DNA from 2 places in the Variovorax sp. CCNWLW186 genome. Region 2 is predicted to be linked to the other one. Evidence: riboswitches for the same ligand, from Rfam matches in the RefSeq annotation. Region 2 holds a riboswitch; the other holds the start of a gene.
What was found. Region 2 has a riboswitch for glycine ahead of V9K97_RS24695 (D-amino acid dehydrogenase). Riboswitches for the same ligand answer to the same signal wherever they lie in the genome.
Positions count from the first base shown of each region.

Region 1: another riboswitch for glycine. It lies ahead of gcvT (glycine cleavage system aminomethyltransferase GcvT); the one in region 2 lies ahead of V9K97_RS24695 (D-amino acid dehydrogenase).

Region 1 is NZ_JBBCBO010000006.1:16,614-25,653, reverse strand. Features, by position in the region: gene V9K97_RS09340 (MFS transporter) at 1-740, opposite strand, end outside; gene V9K97_RS09335 (putative hydro-lyase) at 783-1,598, opposite strand; gene V9K97_RS09330 (LysR family transcriptional regulator) at 1,690-2,595, opposite strand; gene denD (D-erythronate dehydrogenase) at 2,696-3,712, shown strand; gene V9K97_RS09320 (TRAP transporter substrate-binding protein) at 3,785-4,756, shown strand; gene V9K97_RS09315 (TRAP transporter small permease) at 4,844-5,338, shown strand; gene V9K97_RS09310 (TRAP transporter large permease) at 5,335-6,612, shown strand; gene V9K97_RS09305 (hypothetical protein) at 6,761-7,324, shown strand; glycine riboswitch at 7,347-7,437, shown strand; glycine riboswitch at 7,450-7,561, shown strand; gene gcvT (glycine cleavage system aminomethyltransferase GcvT) at 7,607-8,785, shown strand; gene gcvH (glycine cleavage system protein GcvH) at 8,836-9,040, shown strand, end outside.
Region 2 is NZ_JBBCBO010000029.1:7,012-16,051, forward strand. Features, by position in the region: gene V9K97_RS24670 (DMT family transporter) at 1-566, opposite strand, end outside; gene V9K97_RS24675 (LysE family translocator) at 563-1,162, opposite strand; gene V9K97_RS24680 (aminotransferase-like domain-containing protein) at 1,266-2,681, shown strand; gene V9K97_RS24685 (PhaM family polyhydroxyalkanoate granule multifunctional regulatory protein) at 2,779-3,477, shown strand; gene V9K97_RS24690 (FIST signal transduction protein) at 3,521-4,801, shown strand; gene V9K97_RS24695 (D-amino acid dehydrogenase) at 4,819-6,120, opposite strand; glycine riboswitch at 6,211-6,316, opposite strand; glycine riboswitch at 6,351-6,450, opposite strand; gene rfbB (dTDP-glucose 4,6-dehydratase) at 6,544-7,626, shown strand; gene rfbD (dTDP-4-dehydrorhamnose reductase) at 7,623-8,513, shown strand; gene rfbA (glucose-1-phosphate thymidylyltransferase RfbA) at 8,560-9,040, shown strand, end outside.

The DNA.
Region 1 (9,040 bases), on a different contig from region 2:
AGGCTCGCGAGCACGGTGGTGCGCAGCATCCCCGGCTTGAAGATCGCGAGGAAGTTGCCGCTGCGCTCGCCGCGTTCGACGGCCGCGCGGCTTTGCACATAGATCTCCGGATCACGGATCGAGCGGCGGATGAACACGATCAGCACCGCCGGCAGCAGCCCCAGCATGAACATCACGCGCCACGAATACTCCGGCGGCAAGAACGAGAACAGCGCCATCGACACCAGCACCGCCGCGCCCCACCCTACCGCCCAGCTGCTCTGCACCAGCCCTACTGCCTTGCCCCGGTAGGCCGGCCGGATCATCTCGGCAATGAGCACCGAGCCCACCGCCCATTCGCCGCCAAAGCCCAAGCCCTGCAGCGTGCGCGCAATCAGCAACTGCTCAGGCGTTTGCGCCAGGCCGCAGGCAAAGGTGAAGATCGCGAACACCAGGATGGTGAGCTGCAGGATGCGCACCCGCCCGTATTTATCGGCCAGGATGCCCGCGCCCCAGCCACCGATGGCGGAAGCCACGAGCGTGGCCGTGCCGATCAGGCCCATCTCGGTCTTGCTCATGCCCCACAGCGACAGCAGGATGGGCGTGACCAGCGGCAGCGTGTAATAGTCGAACGCATCGACCGCATAGCCGCTGAACGACGCGGTGAGCGTGCGTTTTTCGTTCGGGTTGAGCGTGCGCAGCCAACTGCCTTCGGCTTGTGCGTCGTCGGCCGTCTGCGCGGCGTCGAGGGTGGTCTTCATCGGTTGTCTCCAGGTATGAGATTTGGGGAAAAGAACGGAGGCCTAGAACGCGGCCAGGCGGTGGTGCAGCAGGTCGGTCACAAGCATCGAGCCCGGCGCATGCGTGATGGCGAACGGCAGCCTGGCGGCGGCCAGCGCGGCCTGCGGCGTGACGCCGCAGGCCCAGAACACAGGCAGCTCGTCCGGCATGACCTCGACCGCAACGCCGTAGTCGGGATCGGCAATCGACCGGATGCCGATCAGCGCCGGATCGCCGATGTGCACCGGCGCGCCGTGCACCGCCGGAAAGCGCGAGGTGATCTGCACCGCACGAATGGCATCGGCCGCGCGCAGCGGGCGCATCGACACCACCATCGGGCCGTGAAAGGCCCCTGCCGGCGTGGTAGCCACCGACGTGCGGTACATCGCCACGTTGCGCCCTTGCTCCACGTGGCGCAGCACGATGCCTTCGGCCATCAGCGCGTGTTCGAAGGTAAAGGAGCAACCGATGACGAAGCTCACCATGTCGTCGCTCCACAGCGCACGCACGTCGGTGGGCTCATCCACCAGCACGCCGTTTCGCCACACGCGGTAGCGCGGCAGGTCGGTGCGAATGTCGATGTCCTCGCCGAGCGCCGGCAATGCCGGGTCACCGGCTTCCGATACGCCGAGCAACGGGCACGGCTTGGGGTTGGCCTGGCAAAAGCGCAGGAAGTCGGCGGCGTGCGCCTTGGGCAGGACGACCAGGTTGCCCTGCACATGGGCACTGGCGAGGCCGCTGGTGTGGGCGGCCAGCGAGCCGCTGCGGCAGGCCTGACGCACGGCCAGTGCGCTGCTCGCCGCGCCGGGTTGTTCTACGAAGGATTGGCGGTTCGACATTTGGCGTTTTCGATGCCCGATGCATCGCTGTGGTGTGATGCGACGGATTGTGGGAATCCGCGCTCACGAACGCCAACGCAAATTTTCTCGCTCAGTCCATCGATTTTTTCGATGACCCCATGCGGTGCGATGCATGCACCACGGCGGAGCCGAGCGCGGCCTCCGGCAGCGGCGAAGACGGATCGTCGCGGTAGCTCGCGTAGATGGGCAGCGGCTCCAGCGTGTCGTCGCAGGGCAGCACGCGCAGCGGCAGGCGCCGCGCCAGCGGCTCGACCACCGCACGCGGCAGCGTGGCCACGCCAAAGCCCGCTTCCACCAACTGCGCCATCGCCGAAATTGAAGAGATCGCATGCACGCGCGGCGGCGGGCTGCCGGCATCGCGGAACAGCTCGAGCAGCGCCACGTGCGGCTGCGATCCGCGTTGAAAGGTCAACAGGTCGAGCGAGAGCAGGTCCGGCAGGCGATAGCGCCGCTTCAGGTGCAGCTCCCGGTGGCCGACGAAGCACATGGGCATCGGCGGCACGGCGCGAGTGCGCACGCCGTCGCCGGCAGCGGGCAGTGCGGCAAACACCAGATCCTGCTTGCCGCGCTGAAGCTGGTCGACCAGCACCGGCGTGGTTTCGACGGTGAGCTCCAGTTCGAAGTCCGGGTGCGTCGCCCGCATGTGCTTGAGCCAACCGGTGAGCCAGCTGTGCACCACCGACTCGATGGCGCCCACGCGCAGCACGGCCTCGCGCACGGCGCCCGAGCCCATCTCGGCCTTGATGTGCATCTGCATCTCGAGCAGCTTCTGCGCGAAAGCATGAAAGCGCTGCCCCGCCACCGTGAGGCGAAACTGCTTGTCGCGCCGGTCGAGCAGCAGCACGCCCAGCTCGCGCTCGAGCGCCGCAATGCGGCTGGAGAGCGCCGATTGGGTGAGGTGCAGCTTCTCGGCCGCACGGGTCACGCTCTTGAGCGCCACGGCCCAGTGAAAGGCTTCAACGAATCGCAGGTTCATCGTTTTCCGATCGTCCGGTTTCTTGTTTGTGCGAGCGGCGAGTGTCGCCTGAGCAGGGGCTCCGCTGCGCTATGCTCATTGCGAAGGAGACAAGACAACCATGCAGATCGTCATTACCGGCGGTGCCGGCTTCGTTGGCGCACGCCTTGCCCGCACGCTGCTGAAGCAGGGCCAGCTCTCGCTTGCGGGTGCCCCGGCCCGCGACATTTCCCGCATCACCCTGGTCGACCGCGTCGCGCCGCCAGCCGACCTCGCGGCCGACCCGCGCATTGCCGCCGCGCTTGGCGACTTGAACGAGCAGCTGGCATCGCCCGACACGGCGCTCTGGCGCGAAGCGGATGCCATCTTTCACCTGGCCGCCGCGGTCAGCGGCGAATGCGAGGCCGATTTCGACCTGGGCATGCGCAGCAACTTTGCCGCCACGAACGCGCTGCTCGAGAAGGCGCGCGCCGTGAGCACCCGGCCGCTGGTGGTGTTTGCCAGCTCGCTCGCGGTGTTCGGCGATTCACCCGAGCAGCCGCTGCCGCCGGTGATCGAAGACCACACGCTGCCCACGCCGCAGACCAGCTACGGCATCCAGAAATTCATCGGCGAGCAGCTGGTGGCCGACTACACGCGCAAGGGCTTCATCCGCGGGCGCAGCGTGCGCCTGATGACCGTGAGCGTGCGCCCCGGCAAGCCCAACGGCGCGGCATCGGGCTTTTTCAGCGGCATGATCCGCGAGCCGCTCGCGGGCATTCGCGCCGCCTGCCCGGTGCCTGACGAAACACCCGTGGCCATCGCGTCGCCGGCCCGCACCGTCGAAGGCATCATCCGGGCGGCGGAGGCAAGCGACGCCGACTGGGGCCCGCGCACCGCACTGAACCTGCCTTCGCTTTCCACCACGGTGGGTGAAATGGCGGCCGCGCTCGAACGCGTGGCCGGCAAGGCAGCCACCGCCCTGCTCGACCGCACACCCGATCCGGCCATCCAGCGCATCGTGAAAACCTGGCCCGGACGCATCGAAACCGCCCGCGCCAAACGCCTGGGGCTTTCGGCGGACGCCGATTTCGAAGTAGTTATTCGTGACTACGTCCGTGAAAATCCCGACGCGGTGAAGCTCCCTGTTACGGCATAGTCGGCGGCTGCCCGCGGAGTTCTCTTGGTTCCCGCCTTTTCTTCGCGACTTCTTTTCTCTGGAGACAACACAATGAAATTGACCCGACTGGCCGCCGGCCTGGTTCTGGGCATGGGCATGGCGTGCGCCGCCTTCGCGCAGACCACCATGAAGATCAGCATTTCGACCGCGCAGAACTCGCACCAGGGCGTGGCGATCGACGTCTTTGCCAAGGAAGTCGAAAAGCGCACCGGGGGCCGCTACAAGGTTCAGACCTTCTACAACGGCTCATTGGGCGGCGAGCGCGAGTCGATCGAGGCCGTGCAGCTGGGCACCCAGGAACTGGCGCTCTCCTCCACCGGGCCGGTGCCCAATTTCGTGCCGGAGACCAAGATCCTTGACGTGCCGTTCCTGTTCCGCGACAAGGCCCACGCGCGCGCCGTGCTCGACAGCCCCATCGGCCAGGACCTGCTGACCAAGTTCGACGCCAAGGGCTTCAAGGCGCTGGCATGGGCCGAGAACGGCTTCCGCCACATGACCAACAGCAAGCGCGACGTGAAGGCGCCGGAAGACCTCAAGGGCCTGAAGATGCGCACCATGGAAAACCCGGTGCACATTGCGGCCTACAAGACCTTCGGCATCGTCACCACGCCCATGGCTTTCCCCGAAGTGTTCACCGCCTTGCAGCAGGGTACGGTCGACGGCCAGGAAAACCCGCTGTCGGTCATCATCGCGGCCAAGTTCGACCAGGTGCAAAAGCACCTGTCGCTTACCGGGCACGTCTACTCGCCTTGCATCTTCGTGATGAACAAGGCAGCGTTCGACAAGCTGAGCGCGGCCGACAAGCAGGCCTTCCTCGAGGCCGCCAAGGAAGGCACCAAGGCCAACCGCGCGCGCGTGGACGAAGACGATGCCAAGGGCGTGGCCGACCTGCGCGCCAAGGGCATGACCGTGATCGACAACGTCGACAAGACCAAGTTCGTCGCCGCGCTGGCGCCGGTGAATGCCCAGTTCGAAAAGGACTTCGGCAAGGCCAACCTCGACAAGATCCGCGACTTCAAGTGATTTTCATGATGCTATCTTTTAGATAGCATCGGGCGCCCGCTCAGTTCCATCTGGCGGGCTTTTTTGTTTTCAACATCACGACTGCAGATGAAAGAAAAATTTCTCGGCATCGAGCGCTGGACCACCGGCTTCTCGATGATTGCCGCCTGCGTGATGCTGGTCATCGCCTCGGGGTTGGGCGTGTTCCAGATCGTCACGCGCTTCGTGCTCGAGCAACCGGCCGAATGGAGCGAGATCCTGATCCGCATGAGCCTGATCTGGATGGTGTTCCTCGGCATTCCGATGGCATTCCGGCAAGGCGCGATGGTGAGCGTGGACGTGCTCTACCGCTGGAGCCCGCCGCGCGTCAAGCGCGTGCTAGACGCCGCGGTCAGCATCGCGGCACTGGCGCTGATGCTGGTCATTCTGTGGTGGGGCTGGGATTACGCCATGCGCGGGCGCGTGCAATCGATGGCCGGGCTCGAAAGCGTGTCGATGATGTGGTCGTACCTGGCGCTGCCGGTCGGTTCCGTTTTTTGCCTGTTCGGCATCGTTGGTAATTTTCTCGATCCCAAGCGGCTCGAACTGGAGACCGCGCAATGACCCCCGTGATGGTTGCAACGATGGTGCTGTGTTTTGCACTGTCGGTTTCAGTGGCGGTGTCCATCGGGCTCGCATCGATCCTGGGTATCCAGGTGGCCAACGTGAACATGCTCATCTCCGTGAAGGAGATGTTCAATTCGATCAACAAGTTTCCGCTGGCGGCCATTCCGTTCTTCATCCTGGCCGGCAACCTGATGGAAACCGGCGGCATCTCGCGCCGGCTGGTCGAATTTGCCAAGAGCATCGTAGGCGGCGTGCAGGGCGGCTTGCCCATGACCTGCGTGCTCACCTGCATGATCTTTGCGGCGGTGTCGGGCTCTTCGGTGGCCACCACCTTTGCCATCGGCGCCATCCTGATTCCGGCGCTCATCAAGCACGGCTACCCCACCGCGTACGCGGCGGCGCTTCAGGCCACCAGCGCCGAGCTGGGCGTGATCATTCCGCCTTCCATTCCGATGATTCTGTACGGCGTGAGCGCCGAAGTGTCCATCGGCGAGCTGTTCATTGCGGGCTTCGGCCCCGGCATTCTCATCAGCCTGGCGCTGATGCTGTTCGTCTGGGTGTATTGCAAGTGGAAGGGCTGGGGCAAGAACGACGGCGACGGCCGCATGTCCTTCGGCAAGGCGACCTGGCAGGCCGGCTGGGCACTGCTGATGCCGGTGATCATCCTGGGCGGCATCTACGGCGGCATCTTTACCCCCACCGAGGCTTCGGCGGTGGCGGTGTTCTATGCGCTGGTGGTCGGCATGGTGATCTACCGGGAGATCAAGCTCAAGGACCTGTACCTCATCCTGCGCAAGTCGGTGCTGTCGTCGGCGGTGATCATGTTCATCATCGCCAACGCGGGCCTGTTCGCCTTCCTGATCACGCGCGCGGGCGTGCCCGACGCCATTGGCCATTGGCTGCAGGAGGTGCTGAAGTCGCCGACCATGTTCCTTTTGGGCGTGAACGCTGCGCTCTTCGTCATCGGCATGTTCATCGAGACCAGCGCGGCCATCATCGTGCTCGCGCCCATCCTGGCGCCTGTGGCGGTGCATTTCGGCGTCGACCCGGTGCACTTCGGGCTCATCATGGTGGTGAACCTCGCGCTCGGCATGATCACCCCGCCCTTCGGCGTGAACCTGTTCGCGGCGTGCACGGTGGCCCGCATCTCGCTCGACCGGATCGTGAAGTACCTCATTCCCTTCGTGCTGGTGATCCTGGCCTGCCTGATGGTGATTACCTACGTGCCGTGGATATCGCTCGCGCTGCGCGACCTGGTGTACGCCAAGTAGCAGGCGACGGGAAAACCAGATTTAAAAAGGGCAGCCTTCGCGGGCTGCCCTTTTTTATGCGGCAAATGCCCCTGTAAGGAAAACGTTTCACAAAGATGTCACCAGCCCCAACGATGCTGCAGCCTTCGATTCCGAAAGCTGTGGCGCCATGTTTCCCACCAAGACCGACAAGGCACGCGACGAACTGCAAGGCGGGCAGCGCACGCTCAGCCAGCGCGAGCGCGCGTTGCTGCTGATGGCCGACGGCCGGCGTTCGCTGACCGACTTCAGCCCACTGTTCGCAAGCCGCGACGAAGCCGAACAGACGCTGCGGGCGCTCATGAACCGTGGGTACCTGCACGACGCGCAGGTCGCCGAGCCCAAAGCCGCCCTACCCGTTTCGGCGGGCCCGGCACACACGCCGATTCCGGCTCCTGCGGCGGAGCCCATCCGTGTAGAGACCTCGACCGACAACTTCGACGGCAAACGTTCCCTGGCCACCACGCGCATGTTCCTGTTCGACATCTGCGAGCGCATGTTCGTGCGGCGCGATCCCAAGTTTGCGCTGCAGATGCGCGATGCGCTACGCGAAGCCCGCGACCGCGACGCCATGCTGACGATTGCCGCGCTGATGCTCAATGAAGTCGAGAAAGCCGCAGGCGCCGAGCGGGCCGAATCGCTGCGCGAGCGTATCGAAAGGTTGCTGCCGCCCGCTTCGGAAACCGTGCACTGAGGCCTTCCGCGATCCACTACACTTCAAAGGGTCAGGAGAGAGCTTCGCCACGCGAGGCCGCCGAAGGCGCAGGGGTTTCCCGAACGCTCAGGCAAAAGGACTGACAAGGCGCTGGCGCATGCCGGCGTTTCCTTGCTGGAGAGAGGCCGTTGCATCTTGACGATGCGGCGGCCCACCGAAGGAGCAAACCCCGATCGTGGGGCGAATCTCTCAGGTAAAGCGGACAGCAGGGGTGGCCCATGGCTTGCGCCATGGAATTCGACTGCCCCTTTGGAGTGCCCCGTGGCCGCTTCCGCTTCATCATCATCCGACGCCCCATTGCTCAAGACGCCCCTGCACGACCTGCATGTGGAACTGGGTGCCCGCATGGTGCCGTTTGCCGGCTATTCCATGCCCGTGCAATACCCGGCCGGCCTCATGGCCGAGCACAAGCACACGCGCGACGCGGCCGGCCTGTTCGACATTTCCCACATGGGCCAGCTGCGCCTGGTGGGGCCCGATGCCGCCGCCGCATTCGAGACCCTCATGCCGGTCGACGTGATCGACCTGGCGCCCGGCAAGCAGCGCTACGGGCTGCTGCTGAACGACGAAGGCGGCATCCTCGACGACCTGATGTTCTTCAACGAAGGGCACGGCTCGATCTTCGTGATCGTGAACGGCGCCTGCAAGGTGGCCGACCTCGCCCATATCCAGCAGAAGATCGGCGCCCGCTGCGACGTGCAGCCCATGCCCGACCATGCGCTGCTCGCGCTGCAGGGCCCGCAGGCCGCCACGGTGCTGGCCCGCTTGTCGCCCGGCATCGAGCGCTTTGTGTTCATGACCGGCGGCGCGGTGCAGATCGGCGGCATTCCGGCCTTTGCCACGCGCAGCGGCTACACGGGCGAAGACGGCTTCGAGATTTCGGTGGCCGGCAAGGATGCCGACGCCCTCGCCCGCTTGCTGCTGGCGCAGCCCGAGGTCAAGCCCATCGGCCTGGGCGCGCGCAATTCGCTACGGCTCGAAGCCGGGCTCTGCCTGTACGGCAACGACATCGACACCACCACCACGCCAGTCGAGGCCTCGCTCAACTGGGCGATCCAGAAGGTGCGCCGCACGGGCGGCGCGCGCGAAGGCGGCTTTCCGGGTGCGGCCAAGGTGCTGGCGCAACTGGCCGCCGCTACGGCCGGCGCCGCGGGCCGCACCGACCACGACACCCTGAAGCGCAAGCGCGTCGGCCTTGTGGCGCTGGAACGCGTTCCGGTACGCGACGGCACGCTCCTGCAATCTTTCGAAGGCCGGGACATCGGCATTGTGACCAGCGGCCTGCTCGGCCCGACGGCCGATCGCCCGGTTGCCATGGGCTACGTGGCCACCGCGTTTTCAGAGCCTGGCACGCGCGTGCAGGCGATCGTGCGCGGCAAGCCGGTGCCGATGGAAGTCTCGACCCTGCCTTTCGTGCCGACGCGCTACTACCGCGGCTAGGCTCTGCGCTGCCTGAATCAGATCATTTTTTCCACGAGGAGTTTTTCACCATGAGCATCAAGTACACCAAGGACCACGAATGGGTCTCGGCCGAAGGCGACGCAGCCACTGTCGGCATTACCGTGCACGCGCAGGATGCGCTGGGCGACGTGGTCTTTGTCGATCTGCCTGAAGTGGGCAAGACCTTTGCGCAAGGTGAAGTGGCCGGTGTCGTCGAATCGGTCAAGGCCGCGGCCGATGTGTTCATGCCCGTGT
Region 2 (9,040 bases):
GACGGCGTGACCTGCGCGCCGTAGATGTAGCCGAACGAGGCCGCAATGACCGCGCCGACCAGCAGCAGGTCGGCCCATTCGAAACCGAAGCCGTGGCCGTTCTGGCTTGCGCGCAGCAGCGAGAACAGCACGACCAGCACGCTGCCTGCAACGGCGCAGAGCCAGAAGCCGAGCCGCGCGCGCTGGTGCAGCACCAGGGCGGCGACCGCGGCGGTCACCAGCGGCAGCAGCGCGGTGACCACGGCCGCATGGCTGGCCGTGACCACGCGCAAGGCATAGCCCAGCAGCAGCGGATAGCCGATCACATTGCCGAGCACCGCCATGCCGAGCGGCTTCCACTGGTGCGGCGCGGGCCGGGGCGATCGCGTGGCGACCAGGAAGATCGTCGAGAGAACACCGGCCAATGCGGCGCGGCCCAGCGTGACGAACCAGGGCGAAAGCTGCGGCGCGTCTTGCGTGCCGGTGGCCAGACGCGTCATCGGCAGGGTGACGGCGAAAAGCGCCACACCGATCACGCCCAGCCACATGCCCAGGGTTTCGTCCTTGATCGTGAGTCGGCCGGTCATACGCTCAGCATCCACCAGGCCGTGAGCACCAGCACCATCCCCATCGCGCGGTTGAACCACAGCAGGCGCTTGCCTTTGGACAGCCATTCGCGCAGCAGCGCGCCGACCAGTGCATAAGTGAAGTTGCTGATGAAGGCGTAGACCAGCATCACCGGAGCGACGATGGCGAAGCGCCCGAACGCATTGGGCTGCCCCGCAATCCAGCCGGCCACCAACGTGAGCGCGAGCAGCCACGCCTTGATGTTGACGAACTGCAGCATCACGCCTTGTCCGAAGCCGATGTGGAGGCTGGCGCTGTCCGCACGGCCGAGCGTGGCGCTGCCGCTCAGCTTGTAGGCGAGCCACAGCAGGTAACCCACGCCTAGCGCCTTGATGGCCAGGCGCAGCGACGGCACGGCCACCACCAGGGCCCCGATGCCGGCCGCGCACAGCACGAGCAGCAGCGTCCAGCCCACGGGAACCGCGACCACGAAGCGCATGGCGCGCGGCAAACCGCCGTTGGCGGCCAGGGCGGTGGAGAGCGTGGTGTTGGGACCGGGCGAGAAGCTCATCGCCGTGGCCAGCACCAGCAGCGCGGTGAATTCTTGCCAGTTCATTGCATACACTCTAAACTTTGGGACCATTACAGTTCCAATACAGTTGATCGAACATATTCGAAAACTGTATTGGCCTGCCACTCGACACAGAAGCGCAAGGCCGATGCTGACACGAACCTCCACCCAGTCGCTCACAGGGCAATTGGCCGACCGGCTGGCAGAGCGCATTCGCACCCGGCTGCTGCCGCCCGGCGCACGCCTGCCCTCGGTGCGCGAATGCGCGCGCCAGCAGGGCGTGAGCCCCTATACGGTGGTGGCCGCCTACGACCAGCTGCTGGCGCAGGGCCTGGTCGAGGCGCGCCGGCAGCGCGGCTTCTATGTGCGCGATGCGGCGCCAGCCCCGGAGGGGCGCCCGGCCAATGCGGCGCCCATGGTCGCGCAGATGATGGCGTCGCGTGTACCGGCTGACGCGAGTTCGCTTATCCGCAGCATGTTCCACAGGCCAAGCGACAAGCCGCAGCCGGGCATGGGCGTGTTTCCGCCGGACTGGATGTCGTCGACCTTCATGCCGACCGCGGTGCGCCGCATGACCAATACAGCCGCGCTGCAGGAGCTGTCGCTGCAGTACGGCGAACCTTCGGGCGATGCCGCGCTGCGCCGCAGCCTGTCGAACAAGCTCGTGGGCATCAACGTGCCGGCCGCGCCCGACCAGATCGTGACGACCGTGGGCGCCACGCACGCGCTGGACATCGTGAGCCGCACGCTGCTGCGAGCGGGCGATCCGGTCATGGTGGAGGAGCCCGGGTGGGCGCTCGAATTCGCGCGGCTCGAGGCGCTGGGCATGCGCATCTTGCCGGTTCCGCGCCGTGCCGACGGGCCCGACCTGGAAGTGATGGCGCAGTACTGCGCGCTGCACAGCCCCAAGCTCTTCGTGAGCGTGAGCGTGCTGCACAACCCGACCGGGTACAGCCTGACCCCGGGCAGCGCGCACCGCGTGCTGAAGCTGGCCAACGAGCATGACTTTCACATCGTCGAGGACGACACCTACAGCCATCTCGCGCCCGAGCACGCCACGCGGCTCAGCGCGCTCGACGGGCTGCAGCGCACCATCTACGTGAGCGGGTTCGCAAAGATCCTCGCGCCCAACTGGCGCATCGGCTTTCTGGCCGCATCGCCCGAGTTGAAGGAGCGGCTGCTCGAAACCAAGTTGCTGGCCACGCTGACCACGCCCACGCTGTTCGAGCGGGCGCTGTCGTGGTGCATCGACCAGGGGCAACTGCGCCGGCATGCCGATCGCATACGCATCCGGCTCGACGGTGCGCGCAGCCGTGCGGTGAAGCTGGCCATGGCGCACGGCTGCACCTTCGCCTCGGAGCCGGCGGGCCTGTTCGGTTGGGTGGATACGGGCGTGGACACCGACGCGCTCACGCAGCGCATGCTCGACCAGGGCTACCTGCTTGCGCCGGGTTCGCTCTTCCATGCACGCAGGCCGCCGAGCACGATGATGCGCATCAACTTCGCGACCTCGCAGGACGCCGCATTCTGGAAAGTGTTCAGCAAGGTTCGCGCGGAGCTGTGACAGCTCCGGGCAGGTAAACGCGAGGGCCTCAGGCCCAAATCGCCGGTGCGTTGGAGTAAGCTGGCATCACAAGAAAACCCAACCCGGAGACCTGTGCATGAGCAACCCCAGCCAGCCTTTTGACTTCAGTCAATTCGTCCCCGGATTCGACTTTTTGAAGAATCTCGCCGGCGGTGCCGCCGCCGGTTCGGGCGCCGGTGCGAGCGCGGTGCCCGGCTTGCCGAGCCTTGCGAGCTGGGTGGCGCCCACGCTCAGCGTGGAAGAGGTCGACAAGCGCATCCAGGAGCTCAAGACAGTGCAATATTGGCTCGAGCAGAACGGCCATGCGCTCAAGGCGACCATCCAGGCGCTCGAGGTGCAAAAGATGACACTTTCGACCTTGCGCGGCATGAACGTGCGGATGGAAGATATCGCGAGCGCGTTCACCAAGCAGGCGGCTTCGGCGGCGCCCGCGGCCGCGTCGGTTGCCGCTCCGCCGGCGGAGCCTGAGCCCGAGGTCGAGGCGGAGGAGGAAGCACCGGCGCCCGCCAAGAAAACGCGCAGCAAGACCGCGTCGGCATCTGCCGCATCGGGCGGCGACGGTGGCGTGATCGATCCGATGCAATGGTGGGGTTCGCTGACCGAGCAGTTCCAGCAGATCGCCACATCGGCCCTGCATGACGCGGCCCAGATCAAGGTGCCGGCACCGGCCGCCGCTCCCGCAGCTTCAAAGCCGGCCGCAAGGAAGGCGACAGCAACCGCCGCCAAAAAGAAGGCGCCGACCGTCGCGCGAAAGCGAACGACCGGACGGCGCTGACGTCATACATACACATCTTGAAGAGAACGGGTTGGCACGCATCATGAAGTTGTTTCCCTCCGGTCACGCCACCCATCCGCAATGGCGCATGGCGGCCGGCCTTGTGCTGGCCCAGTTGCGCGCCCAGATGGCGCTGCCCGACTACGCCTCGGCACCGACGCTCGGGCTGCTCTACATCACCGACCACTACGCGTCCGATGCGCAAGACATCCTCGACCACCTGAGCGCCGAGCTTCCGGAGGTGACCGACTGGTCCGGCACCGTCGGCATCGGTGTGTCGGCCAACAATGCCGAATACTTCGACGAGCCCGGCCTGAGCCTGATGCTCTGCGCGCTGCCGAGCGATCAATATCGTGTGTTCTCCGGCGTGGCTCCACTGGGCAACTCCGAGATGAGCGGCTTCGAAGCGCATACGGCGCTGGTACACGCGGACCCGGCCACCCCCGATCTCACCGAATTGATCGGTGAGATGGCGGGCCGCACCGACACCGGCTACCTGTTCGGCGGCCTCTCGTCGGGCCGTGCGGGCGCCTTGCAGTTTGCGGTCGGCGGCAACGGCAACATCCGCGGCCACGGCGCGGCGGGCGGCGTGTTCTCGGGTGGCTTGTCGGGTGTGGTGTTCGGCGAAGGCGTGCGGCTGGTGTCGCGCGTCACGCAAGGCTGCCAGCCGCTGCGCTCCGGCGGGGGGCGCGAGCGCGAGATCACCGAGGCCGACGGCAACCTGCTGCTCAAGCTCGATGGCGAGCCCGCACTCGACGTGCTGCTGGCCGACTTGCAGGTCTCGCTCGAGCGCCCGCAGGAAGCCATCGACGCCGTGCGCGCCACCCTGGTGGGCCTGGCCGATGCGGGCAGCGACGGCATCCGCCGCACCGGCGACCTGGGCGCCGACGTGCTGGTGCGCCACATCATCGGCCTGGATCCGACGCGGCGCGGCATCGCCATTGCCGATGTGGCCGAGGCCGGCATGCGCCTGACCTTCTGCCGGCGCAATGCACAGGCCGCGCGCGCCGACCTGATGCGCATCTGCGCGGAAATCCGCGAAGAACTGGAGCCCGAAGAACAGACCCTGGCCACCGCGCGCGCGGTGGCGGCCGGGGAGGCCGAAGCAGCGCCGCACCCGGCGCGCCGCATTGCCGGTGCCGTGTACGTGAGCTGCTCGGGGCGCGGCGGGCCACACTTCGGCGCACCGGGCGCCGAGTTGCAGATCGTGCGGCACGCGCTGGGCGACGTGCCGCTGGTCGGTTTCTTTGCGGCGGGGGAGATTGCCCGGCACCACTTGTATGGGTATACGGGGGTGTTGACGGTGTTTACCGGCAACGACTGACCGCCGCCACGGCCAGATCAGGCCGGCTGGAGCAGGCGCGCTGCTGGCGTAGGCATGCCGGCAAACGCAAAATCGACTTCGGGTGCAAGCCCGCTCACGATCCGCGCCACCGACTTGCCCGAGCCGCACGCATGCGTCCAGCCGAGCGTGCCGTGCCCGGTGTTCAGGTACAGGTTGGGCAGCTTCGTCTTGCCGATCAAAGGCACATTGCTCGGCGTCGCGGGGCGCAGGCCGGTCCAGAACTGCGCCTGCGTGGTGTCGCCGGCGCCGGGGAAGAGCTGTTCAACGCGCCGCACGATCGCTTCGCAGCGCACGCGGTTCAAGTCGCGGTCGTAGCCATTGAGCTCGGCCGTGCCGGCAATGCGCAGGCGGTCGCCGGAGGCCGACGTATAGCGCGAGAACACCAGCTTGAACTCGTCGTCGGTCAGCGAAACCTGGTGCGCCTTCGTCGCGTCTTTGACTGGCAGCGTGACCGAATAGCCTTTGGCCGGATAGATCGGCAGGCGAATGCCCAGCGGCGCGGCATACAGCGGACTCAATGAGCCCATCGCAAGCACGAAGGCGTCGCCGCGAATGCGTTGGAAGCGGCCTTCGCTGTCGGTAGCTTCCACGTGGTCGATGCTGCCGCCCGCTTCGCGCAGCGCAGTCACCGTGTGGCTCATGAGGAACTTCACGCCGGCTGCTGTCGCAAGGCGTGCCATTTCGCGTGCGAAGAGGTTGGCGTCGCCGGATTCGTCTTCTGCCGTGTAAGTGGCGCCGGCCAATTGCGGACGGATGTGGGCCAGGGCGGGCTCGATCTTCACTGCCTCATCCGCGGAGATGACTTGCCGTTCGCAGCCGAGTGCGCGCATCTGCTCGGCGGGCGCAAGAGCGCTGTCGAACTCTTTCTGCGTCGTATAGAAGTGCAGGATGCCTTGCGTGCGCTGGTCGTAGGCGATGCCGGTGTCGCGCCGCAATTGCTGCAGCACTTCGCGGCTGTAGGTGCCCAGGCGCACGATCTGCTCGATGTTGTGCTTCGTGCGGCCGGGGGTGCATTCGCGCAGGAACTGCAAGCCCCAGAGCCATTGGCGCATGTCCGCGCGAATGCGAAAGAGCAGCGGGGCGTCTTCCTTGCCCAACCACTGCAGCACCTTGAGCGGTGCGCTCGGATTGGCCCAGGGTTCGGCATGGCTGACGGAGATCTGCCCGCCGTTGGCAAAACTGGTCTCGGCGGCGGGGGTGGCCTGCCGGTCGATGACGGTTACTTCGTGGCCGAGTTGCTGGAGGTAGTAAGCCGAGGTCACGCCGAGCAAGCCGGCGCCAAGAACGATCACGCGCATTTCAAGTACCTTTGAGGTTGAAGCGCTTGAACCGCGGGCGAGGTTGCTATCGAATAAATAGCAAGCAACCGGACGACCGCCGTCCAAGTTGCCGCTCCCCCTGTCCTCGGTACCTGAGAGATTCACCCGTTGCGCCCGCAACGGGTTTGCTCCTTCGGTGCATCACGCAAGGTGATGGCTCTCCAGACGGCGTGTCAGTTGGTGCAGTACATGCCACGAAACTCTTTGAAAGAACTTCAACGGTTTCGTTCGGCCGACCTGAGCGTTTATGGGAGTTTGCGCCTTCGGTGGAGTAGTAAAAAGAACTACTCGCTCTCCTGCATTAACGCCATTGTAGGCTGGGACCGCGAAGAGCCGACCATGGATTTTTGACAATTCGACCAATGGGATAATTGTCATTGATTCGAAACTTCGGGGAGACTCATGATCCTGGTAACCGGCGGCGCGGGCTTCATTGGCGCCAACTTCGTACTCGACTGGCTGGCGCAGAGCGACGAGCCCATCGTGAATCTCGACAAGCTGACCTATGCGGGCAACCTTGAGACGCTCGCCTCGCTCAAGGGCAACCCGAACCACATCTTCGTGCAGGGCGACATCGGCGACAGCGCTTTGGTCGATCGCCTGTTGGCCGAGCACAAGCCACGCGCTATCGTGAATTTTGCCGCGGAATCGCACGTGGATCGCTCTATCCATGGCCCCGAAGACTTCGTGCAAACCAACGTGCTCGGCACCTTTCGCCTGCTCGAGTCGGTGCGCGGCTACTGGAGCGCACTGCCGGCTGAGCAAAAGTCTGCCTTCCGCTTCCTTCACGTGTCGACTGACGAGGTCTACGGCTCACTTTCCAAGACCGATCCCGCCTTTACCGAAGAGAACAAGTACGAGCCCAACAGCCCCTACTCAGCCAGCAAGGCCGCCAGCGACCATCTCGTGCGCGCCTGGCACCACACCTACGGCCTGCCGGTGGTCACCACCAACTGCTCCAACAACTACGGGCCGTTCCACTTCCCCGAGAAGCTCATCCCCCTGATGATCGTCAACGCCCTGGCTGGCAAGCCCTTGCCGGTGTACGGCGACGGCATGCAGGTGCGCGACTGGCTCTATGTGAAGGACCACTGCAGCGCCATTCGCCGCGTGCTCGAGGCCGGCAAGCTCGGCGAGACGTACAACGTCGGTGGCTGGAACGAGAAGCCCAACATCGAGATCGTGAACACCGTGTGCGCGCTGCTCGACGAACTGCGCCCGCGCGCCGATGGCAAACCGTACAAGGAACAGATCAGCTACGTTACCGATCGCCCCGGCCACGACCGGCGCTACGCGATCGATGCACGCAAGCTGGAGCGTGAGCTGGGCTGGAAGCCCGCCGAAACCTTCGACACCGGCATCCGCAAGACCGTCGAGTGGTACCTCGCGAACGCCGAATGGGTGCGCAACGTGCAAAGCGGCGCGTACCGCGCATGGGTCGAGAAGCAATACGACGCCGCACCCGCGGCCAAGGCCACCGCATGAAGCTGCTGCTGCTGGGCAAGGGCGGACAGGTCGGCTGGGAGTTGCAGCGCAGCCTCGCGCCGCTGGGCGAACTGGTGGCGCTCGATTTCGACAGCACCGACTTCAACGCCGACTTCAGCCGTCCCGACCAGTTGGCCGAGACTGTGCTCAAGGTGCGGCCTGACGTGATCGTCAATGCCGCGGCTCACACGGCCGTGGACAAAGCCGAGAGCGAGCCCGACTTCGCGCGCAAGCTCAACGCCACTTCGCCCGGCGTGGTGGCCGAAGCCGCCGGGCAGATCGGTGCACTCATGGTGCATTACTCCACCGACTACGTGTTCGATGGCAGCGGCAGCAAGCCTTGGCAAGAAGACGATGCCACCGGCCCACTCAGTGTGTATGGCCGCACCAAGCTCGAAGGCGAACAGTTGGTGGCCAAGCACTGCGCCAAGCACCTGATCTTTCGCACCAGCTGGGTGTTTGCCGCGCGCGGCGGCAACTTCGCCAAGACCATGTTGCGGCTTGCCAAGGAGCGCGACAAGCTGACCGTCATCGACGACCAATTTGGCGCCCCGACAGGTGCCGAACTGCTGGCCGATGTCACGGCGCATGCGATTCGTGCCACTTTGCAAGACCCTTCCAAAGCCGGCCTGTATCACGCGGTGGCCGGCGGCGAGACCACCTGGTGCGGCTATGCACGCTTTGTGCTTGGGCAGGCGCGCCAAGCCGGCGTAGAGCTCAAGGCCGGCCCCGAACAGGTCGAAGCCGTACCCACGAGTGCCTTCCCCACGCCCGCTACGCGGCCGGCCAATTCGCGCCTCGATACGCGCAAGCTGCAATCCACCTTTGGCCTGGTGCTGCCGCACTGGCAACAAGGCGTCGCCCGCATGCTGCGCGAGACCCTTTAAACGCGCGTTGCCTAGTAAGCAGAGAAAGCAAGAAAGAAATACAACGATGACCACGAAGACCACGCAACGCAAGGGCATCATCCTGGCCGGCGGCTCGGGCACCCGGCTGCATCCCGCCACGCTCGCGCTCAGCAAACAGCTGTTGCCGGTGTACGACAAGCCGATGATCTATTACCCGCTCAGCACGCTGATGCTCGGCGGCATGCGCGACATCCTGATCATCAGCACGCCGCAGGACACCCCGCGCTTCCAGCAGCTGCTGGGCGACGGCAGCCAATGGGGCATCAACTTGCAGTACGCGGTGCAGCCCAGTCCCGACGGGCTCGCGCAGGCCTTCATCATCGGCGACAAGTTCGTCGGCAATTCGCCGAGCGCGCTGGTGCTGGGCGACAACATCTTCTATGGCCACGACTTTGCGCACCTGCTGGCCGATGCCGATGCGAAATCGGCGGGCGCCACGGTGTTCGCCTATCACGTGCACGACCCAGAGCGCTACGGCGTTGTGGCCTTTGATGCACAAGGCAAGG